Regions from separate parts of the Paenibacillus sp. MMS20-IR301 genome, predicted to be linked through region 2. Evidence: riboswitches for the same ligand, from Rfam matches in the RefSeq annotation. Region 2 holds a riboswitch; each other region holds the start of a gene.
The links. Region 2 has a riboswitch for cyclic di-AMP ahead of LOS79_RS06500 (KamA family radical SAM protein). Riboswitches for the same ligand answer to the same signal wherever they lie in the genome.

Region 1 (5,235 bases), 3.3 Mb from region 2:
AGTCTCCCAAAAAAACCATAAAAAATACCTCCCGCGGAGACGGGAGGCCAAGGAGATATAAAAAGGTTAGAATTAACAATTTGATTAGTTCCTATTATAACCTATTTGATTTAGTTTGTCACAGGGGTAGGGATAGCAGAAATGCATTCGTGACAAACAATTTTACCTTTGAAATAGGTTACATTCTCAGCATTGCCGCAGAAAATACAAGCTGGCTCATATTTCTTAAGCATGATCCGCTCACCGTCCACGTAAATTTCGAGCGCATCTTTTTCTCCAATGCCCAGTGTGCGGCGCAATTCAATTGGAATAACAACCCGTCCTAGCTCGTCTACCTTACGTACAATTCCTGTTGATTTCATCATTACAATCGTTGCTCCTCTCAATTATCAAAAGCGTCAATATTCGACATTGTTCACTGTTTTATGATATTTATAATACCAACCATTCCCAAAACAGTCAACCTTTTTTGAGGCGAATTTTAAGGAAACTTTTAAGGATACCATCATACTGCTATTGGAGCAGCGAATATCCAATAATTAAGCCTGAAAATTATTTGTCGATTTGTAAAAGTATAAAATGTCATAATTCGACAAAGTGCGACATTGTTTATTATTATAGCTTTAAATCAATCCTATTTCTATTGAAATTAATAAAAGGAGTTGAACCTTATGAAGCAGCTGCTGAGCGAAGAAAAGGTATTTAAGGACCCGGTGCATAATTATATCCACGTGCAGGATACCATTATCTGGAGACTAATCAACACCAGGGAATTTCAGCGCCTGCGGCGCATCCGTCAGCTTGGCACCTCATATCTTACTTTTCATGGAGCGGAGCACAGCCGCTTCTCTCACTCACTCGGGGTGTACGAGATTACCCGCCGGATTATTTCCCAGTTTGAACGAAGCGGTTATAAGGATTGGATGCCTGAAGAGAGTCTGCTTACGCTGTGTGCGGCGCTGCTGCATGATTTGGGGCATGGCCCGTTTTCTCATTCTATAGAAGAAGCCTTTGAAATGGACCATGAGGATTGGACCTGCCGGATTATTATGGAGAATACTGAGATTACCGCTATTCTGCGTGATGTATCTGAGGATTTTCCCCAGAAGGTGGCCTCAGTTATTTCCAAAACTTATGAGCATGAAATTGTTGTCAATCTGGTGTCGGGGCCGCTGGATGCAGACCGGATGGATTACCTGCTGCGGGATGCTTACTATACAGGGGTAAACTACGGAACCATTGATATTGACCGGATTCTGCGGATGCTGCGCCCCTACGACGGCCGGGTTGTTGTGAAAGAGTCAGGGATGCATGCAATCGAGGATTATCTGATGTCCCGTTATCAGATGTACTGGCAGGTCTATTTCCATCCCGTAACCCGCAGCTCGGAAATTATATTGCGGCAGATTCTGCGCAGAGCGAAGGAGCTTATCCAGCAGAATTACACGTTCCGGTTCATGATTGAGCCGTTAAATGATTTGTTCCGGGGTGAAGTTACGGTAGAACAGTATCTGCTGCTGGACGAGGCACTCATGCAAACTGCGTTTATGCAATGGACGCTGGAGGCCGATGAAATCTTAAGCGACTTGTGCAGCCGTTTTATTCATCGTAAACTGTATAAATATGTGGAGATGGAGCATCTGGATTCGGAGACCATTGATGAAATCCGCAGCAGCTTTACCAGCGCAGGACTATGCGCGGATTACGACCTGGAAATTGATTTTCCGACAGATCTTCCTTATGACGTATTCCGTCCGGGAGACGGTTTCGACAGCAAACAAATTCTGCTGCTTGACCGGAAGGATAAGCTGCGGGAAATTTCTGAAGTATCGGATATTGTGCGCTCCATCAGCGGGATTCACCGTGGCAGATATCACCTCTATTTTCCGCAGGATAAGCTGCAGAAAGCCCTTCCGCAGCTCCCGCCGTCTATCGCTGATATTTTTGCCAAATAATCTGAAAAAGCTTGGAATTCATCATAGAAATCAAGCATGAAAGGATGACCAGTAATGCAGTTATTCGACACGCATACTCACCTCGATGCTCCGCAGTTCGACGAGGACCGCGAAGAGGTGATTGAGAGAGCCCTGGCCTCCGGAGTCAGCAAAATGATTAATATCGGCTTCAACCGGGAAACGATTCCAACCACGATGCAGCTCGCCGAGAAATATGATTATATTTATGCAGCAGTTGGATGGCACCCCCAGGATGCTATCACGATGAAGGACGGCGATCTCGAATGGATTGCTTCCCTGTGCAGCCATCCCAAGGTGGTAGCAATTGGAGAGATTGGGCTTGACTATTATTGGGACACCTCCCCGAAGGATGTGCAGCATGAAGTGTTCCGCAAGCAGATCGGACTGGCCCGCGAGCTGAAGATGCCGATCTCTATTCATAACCGTGATGCCCATGAGGATGTAATCCGGATTCTGCGGGAGGAAAAAGCGGGTGAGGTCGGAGGTGTGATGCACTCGTTCTCGGGCAGCTGGGAAAGTGCCAAAATGTGCCTTGACCTGGGCTTCCACTTGTCTTTCGGAGGACCGATCACTTTCAAAAATGCAAGGGTTCCCAAGGAGGTGCTGGCACAGACTCCACTGGACCGGCTGCTCATCGAAACGGACTCGCCTTATCTGACTCCGCATCCCTTCCGGGGCAAGCGAAATGAGTCTGCGCATGTAAGGCTGGTGGCTGAGGCTGCCGCGGAAATAAAAGGGATTGATTTACAGGAATTAGCGGAAATAACGTATGCGAACGCACTGGAACGATTTGGGATTGTTTGAAAACGGGAGAAAAAGCAGTGAAAAATGAAGTATAGACGATATATTAAACTTTTTTAATCGGCAAACGGCTGATTATTACAATATTTTAATCATTTTTTTGCGTAAACGTGGTTGAATCGTCCTTTACAACATGCATCAAAACAGGATATCATCTTTTCAGTGCAGTGAGCTGTTGTTACTGTGACAGTCACTTTTTTTCATAGATCGTCTCGCTGAGTCTCCGTATGGAGAACGGGGGAACCAATAAATGCCCTGCCGCATGCCCGTACATAGAGTACAACACAGAAGTGCCGCAGACTTTATTCGATTTCTTCACGTGGTCTTTGGGGTGAATTTGAGGGCAACCGCCGTGAGCGGGTGACCTGAGATAGGGCGTCTCTCTTATGCCCGAACCCGACAGCTAACCCCGTAAGCGCAAGTAAGAGAGGAAACCTCGTGCATAGACATTCTCGCGTTATTTGACACCGGAGAAGCCACGAAAGAGTCCTCTGAGAACTCTTTTTAGGCTTTTTTGTTTTTGAATAATGTGTAAATTCCAGCATACTGTTATATAACAGGTATCTGGAGAAGCTATGCCGGGCAGGCGATCCATGAGCAGGAAACGCTGAAGCAATGCGGGCGTATCCTGTTGCAACTCAAACTTAGTTTCGTCAGAAATGATTCAGTCACCTTTGATATAACTTGGACGACGGGGCTATGTAAGGAGGATGGAAAGAGTGGGCGTATTCCAACCAGAGGTATCCCATGATTCGCAATCATCCAGCAGGTCTTTCGCATTACGGTGGAAGCAAGTGAATCCTCGCGTACTTTCACTTGCAGGTGCAGCCTCAATTGTTATCGCACTGTTAATTCTGCTGTACGTACACGGTGCGAGCAAAAAAGAAATAGTATTAGTTATCGACGGAAAAGTGCAGACACTGGAGACACGCGAAGCGCTGCTCAGTGATGTGCTGGCCAAAGAACAAATCTCGCTTCAGCCGCATGATGAATTATCTATTGGCCTTAGTGATGAAATACAAGACGGCGACCGTGTCGTAATTACCCGTGCGCAGAAGCTTACGCTTATTGCAGATGGTGCAACCAAGACGCTTTACACCACCGAAGATTCCCTCGGAGATGCCATCACCAAGCTGGGCTACAGCCTGGAGGGCAACGACAAGATTTTCCCTTCGCTTGATACCGCAGTTACATCAGACATGGAAGTTAAGATTGTCCGTATTACCAAGCAAACGGTACAGCGGACGGTAAGCTTGCCTTTCAAGGTCATTAAAACCGCAGATCCCTCCCTGTACGTGGGGGATGTAAGAGTTGCACAGGCAGGCAAACCGGGCGCAATCATCCAGCATATCGAGAAGATATACCAGGATGGTGAACTGGCCTCCATGACTATGGTCGGCAAAGAAGTCCAGACGGTGACCAAAGACAAGGTTATTGCGGTTGGTACCAAGGCGGTTCCGAAGCCAGTGGTAGCTGCGACTGTCGCAACGAAAACTTCCAAATCTACAACTACCTCCAAATCAACTAAAGTCAGCGCGAACAACGTCATCAGCAAGGCGGGCGTAGATTTCGAATACAAAAAAATGATCAAAAACGTATCCATGACGGCATATTCCTCGGAAGAGCCTGGAATTGGAACAAAAACTGCCTCCGGCACACGCGTAACGGAAGGCCGCACTATAGCTGTTGACCCGAATGTAATACCAATTGGCTGGTGGGTGTACATTGAAGGATTAGGGTTTCGCCGAGCAGAGGATACCGGCGGTGCCATCAAAGGCAACAAGGTGGATGTCTACTACGATTCACTGAGCCACGCCCGTAATTTCGGGCGCAAATCACGGACGGTCTATGTCATCGGACCTGTGAAGCCGGAGCTTAATTAACCGGAAGCCTTTTGCAAATTAGCGGTTTATAAGATATAGTGTTGGTAGCACTTACGAAACTTAGGAGAGCTGCCGCTCATCACTTATACATTCTTTAGCCAAAAAGAAGAGGAGCGAATCCTCTTCTTTTTGTGTTCCGGGATTAAGTTTTTAGAGTTCAGAGTAAGGAGTAATGATTGATGATCAAGGAATTAATTGTGGTTGAAGGAAAAAGCGATACCGTCGCCGTTAAGCGGGCTGTAGAAGCGGATACGATTGAGACGGGCGGTTCTGCAGTAGACCGCAAGGTTATTGCCAAGATTGCATTAGCCATGGAGCGCAGGGGAGTAATCATCCTTACAGACCCCGATCATGCCGGGGAGCGGATCCGCAAAATTGTCTCTTCTAAGGTACCCGGATGCAAACATGCGTTCATTCCTGAGAAGGATGCCACACGCAAAGGTGATATTGGTGTGGAGAATGCCTCGCCTGAGGCTATCCGTCATGCACTGGAGCATGTTCATACCTCATTTGAAGGCGCGCCGGCGCTGATCGGGCTGGATGATCTTATGGCTGCCGGTATGATGGTGCATGCC
Region 2 (5,235 bases):
AATATCCGTAGTCAGCACCGCATCCGGCACCCCGGCTTTAATCTTACGCACCAGCTCCAGGTAGGCTTCACGCGTATATTTGCGGCTCATTTTTTTCAGCACCGCCGTACTTCCCGACTGCACCGGCAGGTGGATATGCTCCACCAGGTTGCCCCCTTTACCGAGCACATGAATCAGTTTATCGTCAAAATCACGGGGATGCGCAGTCATGAAGCGGATACGCGGAATATCGATCCCCCGCATATCGTCCATCAGATCACCAAACGTGTAGTCGATATCCGTAAAATCCTTACCGTAGGCGTTTACATTCTGCCCCAGCAGCGTAACCTCCTTGAAGCCCTGGCGGGCCAGCTCCCGCACCTCGGCAATGACATCCTCCGGCCGGCGGCTGCGCTCCTTCCCCCGCGTAAACGGTACAATGCAATAGGTACAGAACTTGTCGCAGCCGTACATGATATTCACCCAGGCGCGCAACCCTTCTCTTTTCTTTGGCAGATTCTCAATGATGTCGCCTTCCTTGGACCAGACCTCGATGACCAGCTCCCTGCTGAAGACCGCTTCCTTGATCAGCTCCGGCAGACGGTGGATGTTATGCGTGCCGAAGATCATATCCACGAACCCGTAACGGGTCATGATCCGGTTGACTACCCCTTCCTCCTGGGACATGCAGCCGCAGATTCCGAGCAAGAGCCCCGGCTTCTCCAGCTTCAGGCTTTTGAGATGGCCCAGCTCCCCGAACACCTTATCCTCCGCATTCTCACGGATGGCACATGTATTTAACAGTATAATATCTGCATTATTCCGGTCAGGCGTGGCCTGGTAACCCATTTGCTCAAGCATGCCCTTCATCGTTTCGGTATCATGTTCATTCATCTGGCAGCCGTAAGTAGTAATATGATAAAATTTACCGCAGCCAAAATGCTCCATCTCCGGCAGAATCTCAAAATGGTACAGCACCTCGATCTCTTCCTTGCCGCGGCGCTTGCCTTCCCTATAATCAGGCTGGCTGTTGATCTGCACGTTTCTTCCTTTGATACGGTAGGTAGTTTTGCCTTCCTGCTCACTTATAATCTTGGCGTCGCTGAAATCGAAATATTTGGAGTAATCCTTGCCGCCCTGGCCGGAATTCAGGTCCGGTGGGCTTTTCTTCCCTTTCGCCATTGCAGTATCACATCCTCTGCTGAATTGCTGCTATATGTTAGGCTTTGCTAATGTAAAATTATATCATAGAGCTCCCAAGATAATCCATTATACTAGTGAGACTTGGCGGATATTCACAGGCAGAACAGCCCCGGTGATATGTTGATCACCAGGGCTGCTGTTATCTCCGTACTAAACCTCAATTAGCGCTGACAGTCGCTTGTAACAGCTCACAGGCTGAAGTTGCCGCCGGCTTCTTTTCGGGTCTGCTCCAGTACTGCTCGTTACCCGGAAGATCATCGAACCATTCCGCATCCTCAGGGCAATCAAGGATCATGAATTTGCCGTACTCCTGATCCCGGGACTGGTGATATTTGAGATAGGCTTTGCCTTGCTCGATAGCCAGAATCTCGATTTTGCCGGAGGAATGGCTCATGGAGAGACGGACTCTTTTGCCAAGGCCTGAAGTTCTCGCTTTGGCTTCTTCGACGATCCGGTATACCTGTTCAAGCGGCAGGACGAACTCACGGTTACCGGCAATCGGGCGGTTAATAAAGAAATAATATGGCGTTATTCCAGCCCAGGAGAGGCGGTCGAGCAGCTCACCCAGAACGGCCGGGTCATCATTAATTCCCTTAAGCACCGGCGTCTGATTGACGATAATGGCCCCGGCATCATGCAGATCTCTTACGGCCCGTTTGGCTTCAGGCGTAATCTCGCGGGGATGATTGATATGCGCCATGATATAGATCCGCTTCTCGACGGTAGAATGGGTGCGGATCAGCTCCAGCAGCTCGGGGTCCTGGGAAATCCGCATCGGGTTGAACACGGGCAGCTTAGAGCCGAGACGGATGATCTTGACATGCGGGATGGCCCGCAGGCTCTCAATGATGAACCGCAGCTTGGTGGTCGAGAGAATCAGGCTGTCGCCGCCTGTGAGCAGGACATTGTTGATCTCCGGATGGGCAGCGATGTACTTGATTCCGGCGGTAACATCCGAGGAGGCTTCCTTGACATCATTGCGGAACAGCCGTTTGCGGAAGCAGTAGCGGCAGTAGGCTCCGCAGACCTCGGAGACAATCAGGAGCGCAGTGGTCCGGTATTTATGCTGGCAGCCGTGAACCACATAGTTGGCTTCCTCATCGGATGCGTCCCATTCCCCATACTCCAGCAGCTCGCCCTCTCCGGGAACAACGAGCTTGCGGATGGGATCATCCGGGTCCTCCCAATTAATAAGGGACAGGTAATAGTCGTTTGCCCGGAATACGAACTTGTCCGTAATTTCTTTCAGTCTGGATCTTTCCGCCTCGGGCAGCATTTCCATTTTGTTAATGTCGGTTATGTAACGTACCTTTTGCACATGAATCTCTCCTTTGTTCTCATAATGGCGAGACATTGGGAGCCTTGATGTCAAAAAGCCAAACTGGCAGCCAGCAGGATCTCTCTTAAAAACACAAAAAGAGACCCTTAGCACAAGGGTCTCATGTTATAAGAAACATAAAAAAGCAGACCCATCCACTACTGACGAGGTTAGCTGACGGACTCGGGTAAGATGGTACCCTACATTGCATAGCTCAATGATTCGCCCCAATTGACTGGTTCCCCCGCTTTCCAGCTGGAAATACTGGAAATTAAGCGTAGTTCAAGTATAACCTGCAAAGTTTGCTGAAGTCAAAACTATTGATTTAATTTCAGGCCGGTAATAGAACCGGAAACATCCGTCAGGAGGAACAAGCCGGCAGATTCGTGGTATAGATCAGGGCGTGAGGTCTGTTCAGAGTACTCTATATGACCGCTATCGGGATTTAAGATGGACAGGCCATGAATCGCCCCCCATAATACGAGCTTACCGTGCACCTGTGCCATTTGGGCATGAGGGTAAAAGAGGCCTTCTATATCTGAAGTCAATCGGATTGCCGGCATTTTTAAGAAGAATTCCTTCCGCTCACCAGTTTTCACATCAAATAAAGCCAGTACCGGAGCGGATTTACCGTCACCATAAATCTCCAACTCGCCATCCTCTTCATCATACATTTCTGTCTCAATTTTGCCCCACACCGCGAAGGTATAATCATCTATCCAGGTTACGGGGTAGTCCCAGTCCTCCGTATACTCCCATATGTTATGTACAGTCGGCCCGTCTTCAGCCTCCCAGCAGTTAGACTTCCAGGATGGAAGATGCCAGGCACGGATGCTCCCGACAGGCTGCCAGATCCAGCCCGTGCTAATAATCCATTCTCCGTCTGGTGAAACATGCAGTTTGCCGAAGAAATAATCCAGGTAATGTTCCGTCGCCTGCTTGTCTTCGCTTTCGTATACCGGTGACTCACGGTCAGTCAGCAACGCACCGGTATCCATGTCGACCAGATCGAGTCTGTTCCATTCAGTACCCTTTATGAGGACGGTCCGGTGATCCAGTTCAGCAAATGCCAGAGGGAAAGTACATGTAGTATAATGGTAGTCATCCCGGGACAGCTTCATCACCTCTTGCAGGCTCTGCAGATCATAGACTGCGGCATGCTGGCCTAGCCGGTTGGAAATAGCCGCATACCGTTCGTCCTTAGAGAGAACGATTTGCTGCGGGTGCAGCGGATTAAATTCTGGAATATCCACTTGCAGCAGCTTGACCGCAAGCCCAGAATGCAGCTCAAGCCTCCATAACTCCCCTTCCTCATTCAGCACCAGTAAGGGTACCGCCTGCGTTTCTGTACTTTTTAACGCGTGCATGGCAATAACTACACCTGGATTTGGTACCAGTACCGGAAAGATAACACTTTCAAGCATAAATAGATACCTCCTCACGGCAGCAGAAATTATCTGTACTCTATATAGATTGAACTAAAAAAATTTAGAAAAAAGAGAGTTGGTGGCGGGGGGATATGTAGGGGCACTGTGACCTCCTGAGTTACAGAATGTTCACCATAGCAGGTAAATGGGTTGAATGTGCCCTCCATTAAGAAAAGCAGCCAGCCACGCAACGGTTATTCAAGGGACTAACATAGCGTTACGGACATGAGAGACGTTAAGCCTGCGGAAAGGTACCGGAGTGCCGGACCTTAAGGACATGAGCGCCGTTATTTCACCGGAAAAGTGGAGTTTGCCCATGAAAAGCCGCGGATAAGGGCCGTCGTGTCCGTAAGCCCTCCCCAATGACCTTTTTTGAGCGAATAAAGGCTGTGGCGTCCGTATGGATCAGCTTGGGAGTGTATTTGAACCAGACAGAGGGGATTGACCCTCTATAACCAGCTCCACCCTGAATACAACAGAATGAATTCCGGCCGTTCAGCAAGAAGCTCCTTGGGCATTCTTGTATCCTAAATCAACATATGGCTTTCCAGTTCAAGCTATATAGTCAACACCAGCATTCAGATCTATAATCACTGCAAGCCGCCTGACACATGTTCAGTGTCGGGGGATCAGCTCCTGAATACTGAATTTCTCCGCACCATTATCACTCTCCATCAATACCTCAATATCCGGGGCATACCGCACCAGCATCTCCCGGCAATTGCCGCAAGGAGGCAGAAGCACGCCACCTTCACTGCTCGTTCTCGCAGCTACAATCGTCTCAAATTCCCTTTCCCCTGCCGTAATAGCAGCCCCTATGGCAATAAACTCCGCACATGACCCATGGATCGAGTAGAGATTGACTCCGGTATAGATGTTACCGTTCTTGCAGCGTACCGCTGCCCCTACCGTATGGCGCTCGTTTACCAGATCGAAGTTACGGTCGATGGTTTCGCGGGCGGCCTGGATCAGCTCCCTATCTTTCTGTTCGACTTTCATTGTATGATTCTCCTTATGTATGTACTGCTGAAACTTCCTAAATTATACCAAAAAAACCCAGGCAGGCAGACATGAACAGATAAACACGGGGTTTACCTCATGCATGCCTGTTGCATAGGGTGTTCTGATTCACATATCAGCTATTAGTACAATGTATTCGCCGCATCAGAGGTGAAATGAACAATCTCACTGATTCTGCCGTCACGCACCTTGGCAGGCCACGCCGGATCGCTGATCAGGGCCCGTCCAACCGCTACAAGATCGAACTCTTCCCGTTCCAGTCTCTCCAGAAGGCGTTCAATATTATCT
Region 3 (5,235 bases), 3.4 Mb from region 2:
AGCAGCCCTTCGCGGCGGGTGATGGAGGCCCATTCCATAAACATAGTAATCAGTTCGCCCTTGCCGACCATTTTTTTCTTTACAATAAGGATTTTTATTAGTTTAGGGAAGTTTTTGACTTCAGACATAGGAAAGGCCATGAAGATCGACGCTGCCGTACCGAGAAAGATAATGACATAGGCCGCCGGGTTATTCAAGCTTGTCAGTGGAGCGTGCTTGAGTACCATCCCCCAGACTACTGCGATTAGACCAAAGACTAAGCCTAGTATTGTTGAAATTTCCATTTATGCACCTCGTCCATGAGAATTGAAAGTGATCCGGATATTCCGCGTTAATCATCCTTGAACCGCGGAGGGACACACTGCACGTAACCGAATTACGTATATTCTTATTTATCGACAGCATTCCCTTTTTTGTGAAGTGATTTTTTCGGCTATAATAGATAAGGTAAGTTATTATTCATCAGTGAAGAAAACGGAGTGATTGACGTGGGAGTAAAGCATGGCAGAGATTACAGTGAAATATTAACAGATTTGACCGGTGCGGTCGGGCGGATTTCCGACGGGTATATTTTCTTTGAGATGGAGCCGGATGAGTGGGCAAATCTGCCTGAGGAGTCGAAGCAGGAGGTTTGGGAAGCACTTGCGGAGGATCTGTTCTATGCCTTGGGCAATGAGCCTGTAATCAAGGTCGGAAGCGGAGTTGTCATGTACGATAAGGATACACACCGGATCAATATTCTGCTCGGTGATGAGGATCTGGCATCGGTTGTTCTGGTGTAGCACGGAGGCGTCCCCGGGAGCCGGGTTTGTCCGCAGCCCTCGGCCCATGTTAAACTTGAGGTGAGAAGTACTATTCGCCGGGATTTGAGAATACATTAAATCGAAAAAAATCTTTAGCCTGGCACATCCCTTGGACTTCAGAAGCTGAGGGATGTTTATTTTGAGGGCCAACTAAGGTAGGGAGGGAACAAAATGCAATATACAGAGGAAGAACTGCTGGAGCAGATCGGCAAGCTGGACGGCTGGAGGCTGGAGCAGAATACGATGGTGCGCAAATATATGTTTGGCGAATATATGAAGGGCATTGCTTTTGTAGACGAGGTTGCCGCAATATCAGAGGCATTTGATCATCACCCGCATATCACGATTGATTACAAGACCGTTATTCTGCGCCTGGCTGCAGATGTGGAGAAGCTTGATATCCGTCAGGCTTATGAAATTAATGATGCTTTCGAGAAGAACCGTTAAAGATTATAGAACTATGCCAAAAGCAGCTATGTCTGTTCTATAAAAATGCCCGCGCACGGATACCTGATATCCTCTGCACGGGCATTTTACTTATTAAATCAGTCTGGTATCCTTGTACCGGAGTTATTTCTTCTCAGACAGCCAAAGCGCAACATTCGCAATTTCCTCCGGGGCCAGCTTATCCTTGAAGGAAGGCATCTGTCCGCGGCCTTTGGTCACAATGCTGAAAATCTGACCCGCATCATGCTGCCCGCCTTCCTGCTGGAGGCTCGGCCCTACCCCGCCCTGAAGCTGGTCGCCATGGCAGGAAATACAGCTCACTTTGACTGTAGCCTCTGCACTGGCTGCATCCAGCACCACCTCAGGCATGGTCGGCTTGTTCTCTTCGGCTACTTCGGATTTACCGGGCAATGTGAACATTAAGACTACCGCAAAGGCGCAGGCGGCAAAAAACAAACCGCTCATAATCCATTTCTGCATCTGCATCCGTCCCTCCCTGTAAGCTGCTTCCTTTATTATACTGGAAGGTGAAGCGTTATCATAGCATTTGTGACAAAAAAATGAACGGGTATTCTGCGAAATTTTTAGACACATACAATAAGAAGGTTATTTCTCATAAACCATGCAATAAAACGGCTTATTGCCCGTTGGTGTTCTGCGTTCATAGGTATCGGTAATGGTAAATCCGCATTTCTGGTAGGCGCGGATGGCGCGCTGGTTCCAGGTTAATACCTCCAGATCGATCTCCCGCTCAGGATAACGGGCCAGAGCAGCCTGGACGATGGCTTTCATGAACAGATGCCCCATGCCGTGACCGCACAGATCAGGCCGCATGCCCACGCCGAGACGGACTACGCCTTCCATAGGAAACAGCTGGGCGAAGCCGCAGAGAATACCTTGGCCGTTCACGACCGATACATACTGCTCGCTGCGCAGCTGCGGGTCTCCGAATTCAACACCGAGCGCCTGCATCTGCTCCCAGGACATCCAGCCGTATATATTATACGGGGGCCTGTAATTCCACTCACAGATCGCAGCTGCATGCTGCGGCTCCATAGGAACCACATAAAATGTAACAGGAGTACTAATCATAACGGGGACCTCCTTTCAGGAGAGAATACTTCTTGTAATAATTATATACAAAACCAGCAGATTGGACGCAAATAACGGCCGGAAATGCAGAAACTTGACAAACGCGAAAAAATATTTTATGAAACGGCATTATGGGTGTTTGACGGATATAGAGCGGGGTAAGTACTTTTATAGACAAAAAAATAAGCCCTTCCCCAAGATTTCGGCAAAAATCCTGGAAAAGCGCTTATCTTAGAACTGCTTATTGCACATCGTCATTGTCTTCGGAATCTGCAGCCACGCTCTTGTAAGCATCCGTACTCATAATCCGTTTGGCGCCAACGTAGCGGTTGACGTAGTAGCTGTCACTCAGCGAACTGATAGTTACACCACGTGAGGAAGAAGCATGTGCGAACTTGCCTTCGCCAACATAAACGCCGACATGGGAAATGCCTTTACCGCTTGTGTTGAAGAAAACAAGGTCTCCCGGTCTCATCTCGTCACGGGATACAGCCGTACCCATCTGGTATTGGGAACCGGATTGGTGTGGCAGGTCAATACCGATCTTATCAAAAACATACATGGTAAATCCGGAACAGTCAAAACCGCTTGTTGTTGTGCCGCCGGATACGTATTTGGTCCCGATGGCTTTGTCGATCACTTTATCCATTTTGGAATCCGCGAAAGCGCTTCCTGCTCCGATGGTGAAGATGATGGAAAAGCTTAGTACTGCGGCTGCTAACTTCTTCTTCAAAAGTAAATACCCCTTCCAAATGCCTACGAGGTTAGCTTAAGGGTTCGGTTGAAGGTCCCCTATGACCCCTCTTAGAATAGGAGGTCAATTCACCCAAAGTTGGTTCCCCCGTTTCCCTAACTTGTTAGGAAACTCGGCACGACTGTTGATTAGGATTAGCTGTTTATTCAATACATGACAAAACCTTTGTAAAAACAGATTCAATAATTACAAAAATGTTACTAAAATCTCACTGCGATAATTGTAACAAAGACTAGGGCGCTTGGCAATCACTTATAACATATTAATGCATTTTTTTTGCACATTTTAGAGTTATAGGTGCTTAGAAAGACTCATATTTACGTACAAGGTAAGCTACAGGTAAGTTATTTCGAATAATTTATTAAAAATCCGGTGAAAAAGCTGTTTCATGGTTTGCAGAAATGTGTAAAAGGTAGAATAAGGAAAAGGAAAAACCCGGAAATGATTACGGCAATAATCAAGTTCCGGGCCTGTATAAGTTACATTTAGTGTTAGAGGATTCAAAATCCGGGGAAATAATCAAGAGTTCAATCGTAAGCGACAGCCTGATAGGCGGTAGTGCTCATTACCCGTTTGGCGCCAACGTAGCGGTTGGCCCAGTATGCCTGACTCAGCGAACTGATGGTTACACCATGTGAAGTGGACGATTGTGCAAATTTACCTTCTCCGACATAAATACCGACATGGGAAACTCCGTTACCCAGCGTATTAAAGAAAACCAGATCGCCGGCACGCAAGTTACTTTTTGCGACGGCTGTTCCTACGTTGTACTGCGCTTTAGAAGTGCGGGGCAAAGTAAGGCCGATATTTTTGAATACGTATTTGGTAAACCCGGAGCAATCGAAACCGCTGGTGCTTGTGCCTCCGGTTTTATAGGCCGTACCAATTGTTTTAGAGATCACAGTATCCATTTTGGAGTCTGCGAAAGCGCTGCCTGCTCCCAGTGTGAATACCATCACAAGACCCAGCGCTGCTGCGGTGCATTTCTTCTTAAAATTCTGACTTCTCAAAAGATGTACTCCTTCCAAGGCCTGCGAGGTTAGCTTAAGGATTCGGTAGAAGGTTCCCCTATGACCCCTCTAAAGCGAGATCAATTCACCCAAAATATGGTTCCCCCACTTCCCGGTGCAAGGAATTAGGCGTTTTGTGCACCAGAACAGTGACTTGTCAGCAAAGGTTAATTTCATAAGTTACAGGTTAAGTTACAGGTAATGTTCAGATCCATCTTAAAGATTACAAATTTGTTACTAGTAGTACAGGCATCATTGTACCAAAGGATTTACAGTTTTGCAAATGCAGCGGCTGGGCCCGTACAAAAAAAGAGTCTTGCGCCCTTTGAGGGAGGCAATGACTCTTGTAGTATGCCATTTTAACAGCAGATTATTGTGGAAATGATTTACTGGACCAGAGATGATACTGTGCGGCGATTCCCCACATTTTGAATAAGGTAGAGGGCAGGAAGGCTCCCTGGCGCAGCAGAAGGGCCGGCAGGCCCGGACAAAGGATGGCAGAGGCACTGCAGAGGATCAGAGTTAACAGACTGCCTGCTCCCATGACTGCCGAGATGAGAATAGACTTCAGCAGTACCTTCAGGCAGATCAGCAGAGAAGCGAACATGCCGCTGCCGGCGGTATAGCCAAACTGCATATAGAGCAGCAGCTTGCGGATGAGGAAGAGGTAGATGAGCCAGCCCAGGACGTAAGGCGCCAGCAGAAGCAGCTGCGGATAATTAAGAATGCCGCTGACAAGCAGCGGGTACATAGCGGGAAGCAGCCAATAGAGCGGGAGAAGGATGAGCGCCCATTCTACGAGACTGAACAGCAGCACCGGGAGCCCATAACGCTTCATTCCGGGAAAAAAGAACAGCCCGCGCGCCCCCGCGCGTTCCTGATGAAGCTCATGCAGCAGCCCTGCCCGGATAAAGGGGGACAGCAGCAGCCGCAGAAGGGACAGTCCCAGCAGCAGCCACAGCCACCGCAGCACAGCAGGGTCACTGTACAGGGCTGTGCGCCCCTCAATGTAATACAGCAGCCTGCCCATTCCGCTGCCGCCGGCGCTGGCATCCGGATAACGCAGCAGTACCGGAACGACCGCGCTTTTGATGAATTTGTACATAAAGTAGCCCCAGAATAGCCGGTA

Region 1: it holds a riboswitch for cyclic di-AMP, as region 2 does, so the genes downstream of both, LOS79_RS24950 (resuscitation-promoting factor) here and LOS79_RS06500 (KamA family radical SAM protein) in region 2, are expected to answer to the same signal.
Region 3: it holds a riboswitch for cyclic di-AMP, as region 2 does, so the genes downstream of both, LOS79_RS24600 (C40 family peptidase) here and LOS79_RS06500 (KamA family radical SAM protein) in region 2, are expected to answer to the same signal.

What each region holds. Positions count from the first base shown of each region.
Region 1 covers NZ_CP135275.1:5,836,963-5,842,197, reverse strand. The annotation lists gene LOS79_RS24965 (AbrB/MazE/SpoVT family DNA-binding domain-containing protein) at 111-365, opposite strand; gene LOS79_RS24960 (HD domain-containing protein) at 672-1,955, shown strand; gene LOS79_RS24955 (TatD family hydrolase) at 2,010-2,780, shown strand; cyclic di-AMP (ydaO/yuaA leader) riboswitch at 2,981-3,210, shown strand; gene LOS79_RS24950 (resuscitation-promoting factor) at 3,497-4,660, shown strand; gene rnmV (ribonuclease M5) at 4,840-5,235, shown strand, end outside.
Region 2 covers NZ_CP135275.1:1,472,534-1,477,768, reverse strand. The annotation lists gene miaB (tRNA (N6-isopentenyl adenosine(37)-C2)-methylthiotransferase MiaB) at 1-1,161, opposite strand, end outside; gene LOS79_RS06500 (KamA family radical SAM protein) at 1,340-2,500, opposite strand; cyclic di-AMP (ydaO/yuaA leader) riboswitch at 2,647-2,788, opposite strand; gene LOS79_RS06495 (hypothetical protein) at 2,818-3,924, opposite strand; gene LOS79_RS06490 (cytidine/deoxycytidylate deaminase family protein) at 4,543-4,926, opposite strand; gene LOS79_RS06485 (NADH:flavin oxidoreductase) at 5,070-5,235, opposite strand, start outside.
Region 3 covers NZ_CP135275.1:5,765,312-5,770,546, reverse strand. The annotation lists gene motA (flagellar motor stator protein MotA) at 1-284, opposite strand, end outside; gene LOS79_RS24620 (hypothetical protein) at 489-782, shown strand; gene LOS79_RS24615 (4a-hydroxytetrahydrobiopterin dehydratase) at 975-1,250, shown strand; gene LOS79_RS24610 (c-type cytochrome) at 1,374-1,730, opposite strand; gene LOS79_RS24605 (GNAT family N-acetyltransferase) at 1,857-2,342, opposite strand; gene LOS79_RS24600 (C40 family peptidase) at 2,584-3,075, opposite strand; cyclic di-AMP (ydaO/yuaA leader) riboswitch at 3,081-3,224, opposite strand; gene LOS79_RS24595 (C40 family peptidase) at 3,624-4,052, opposite strand; cyclic di-AMP (ydaO/yuaA leader) riboswitch at 4,110-4,248, opposite strand; gene LOS79_RS24590 (hypothetical protein) at 4,477-5,235, opposite strand, start outside.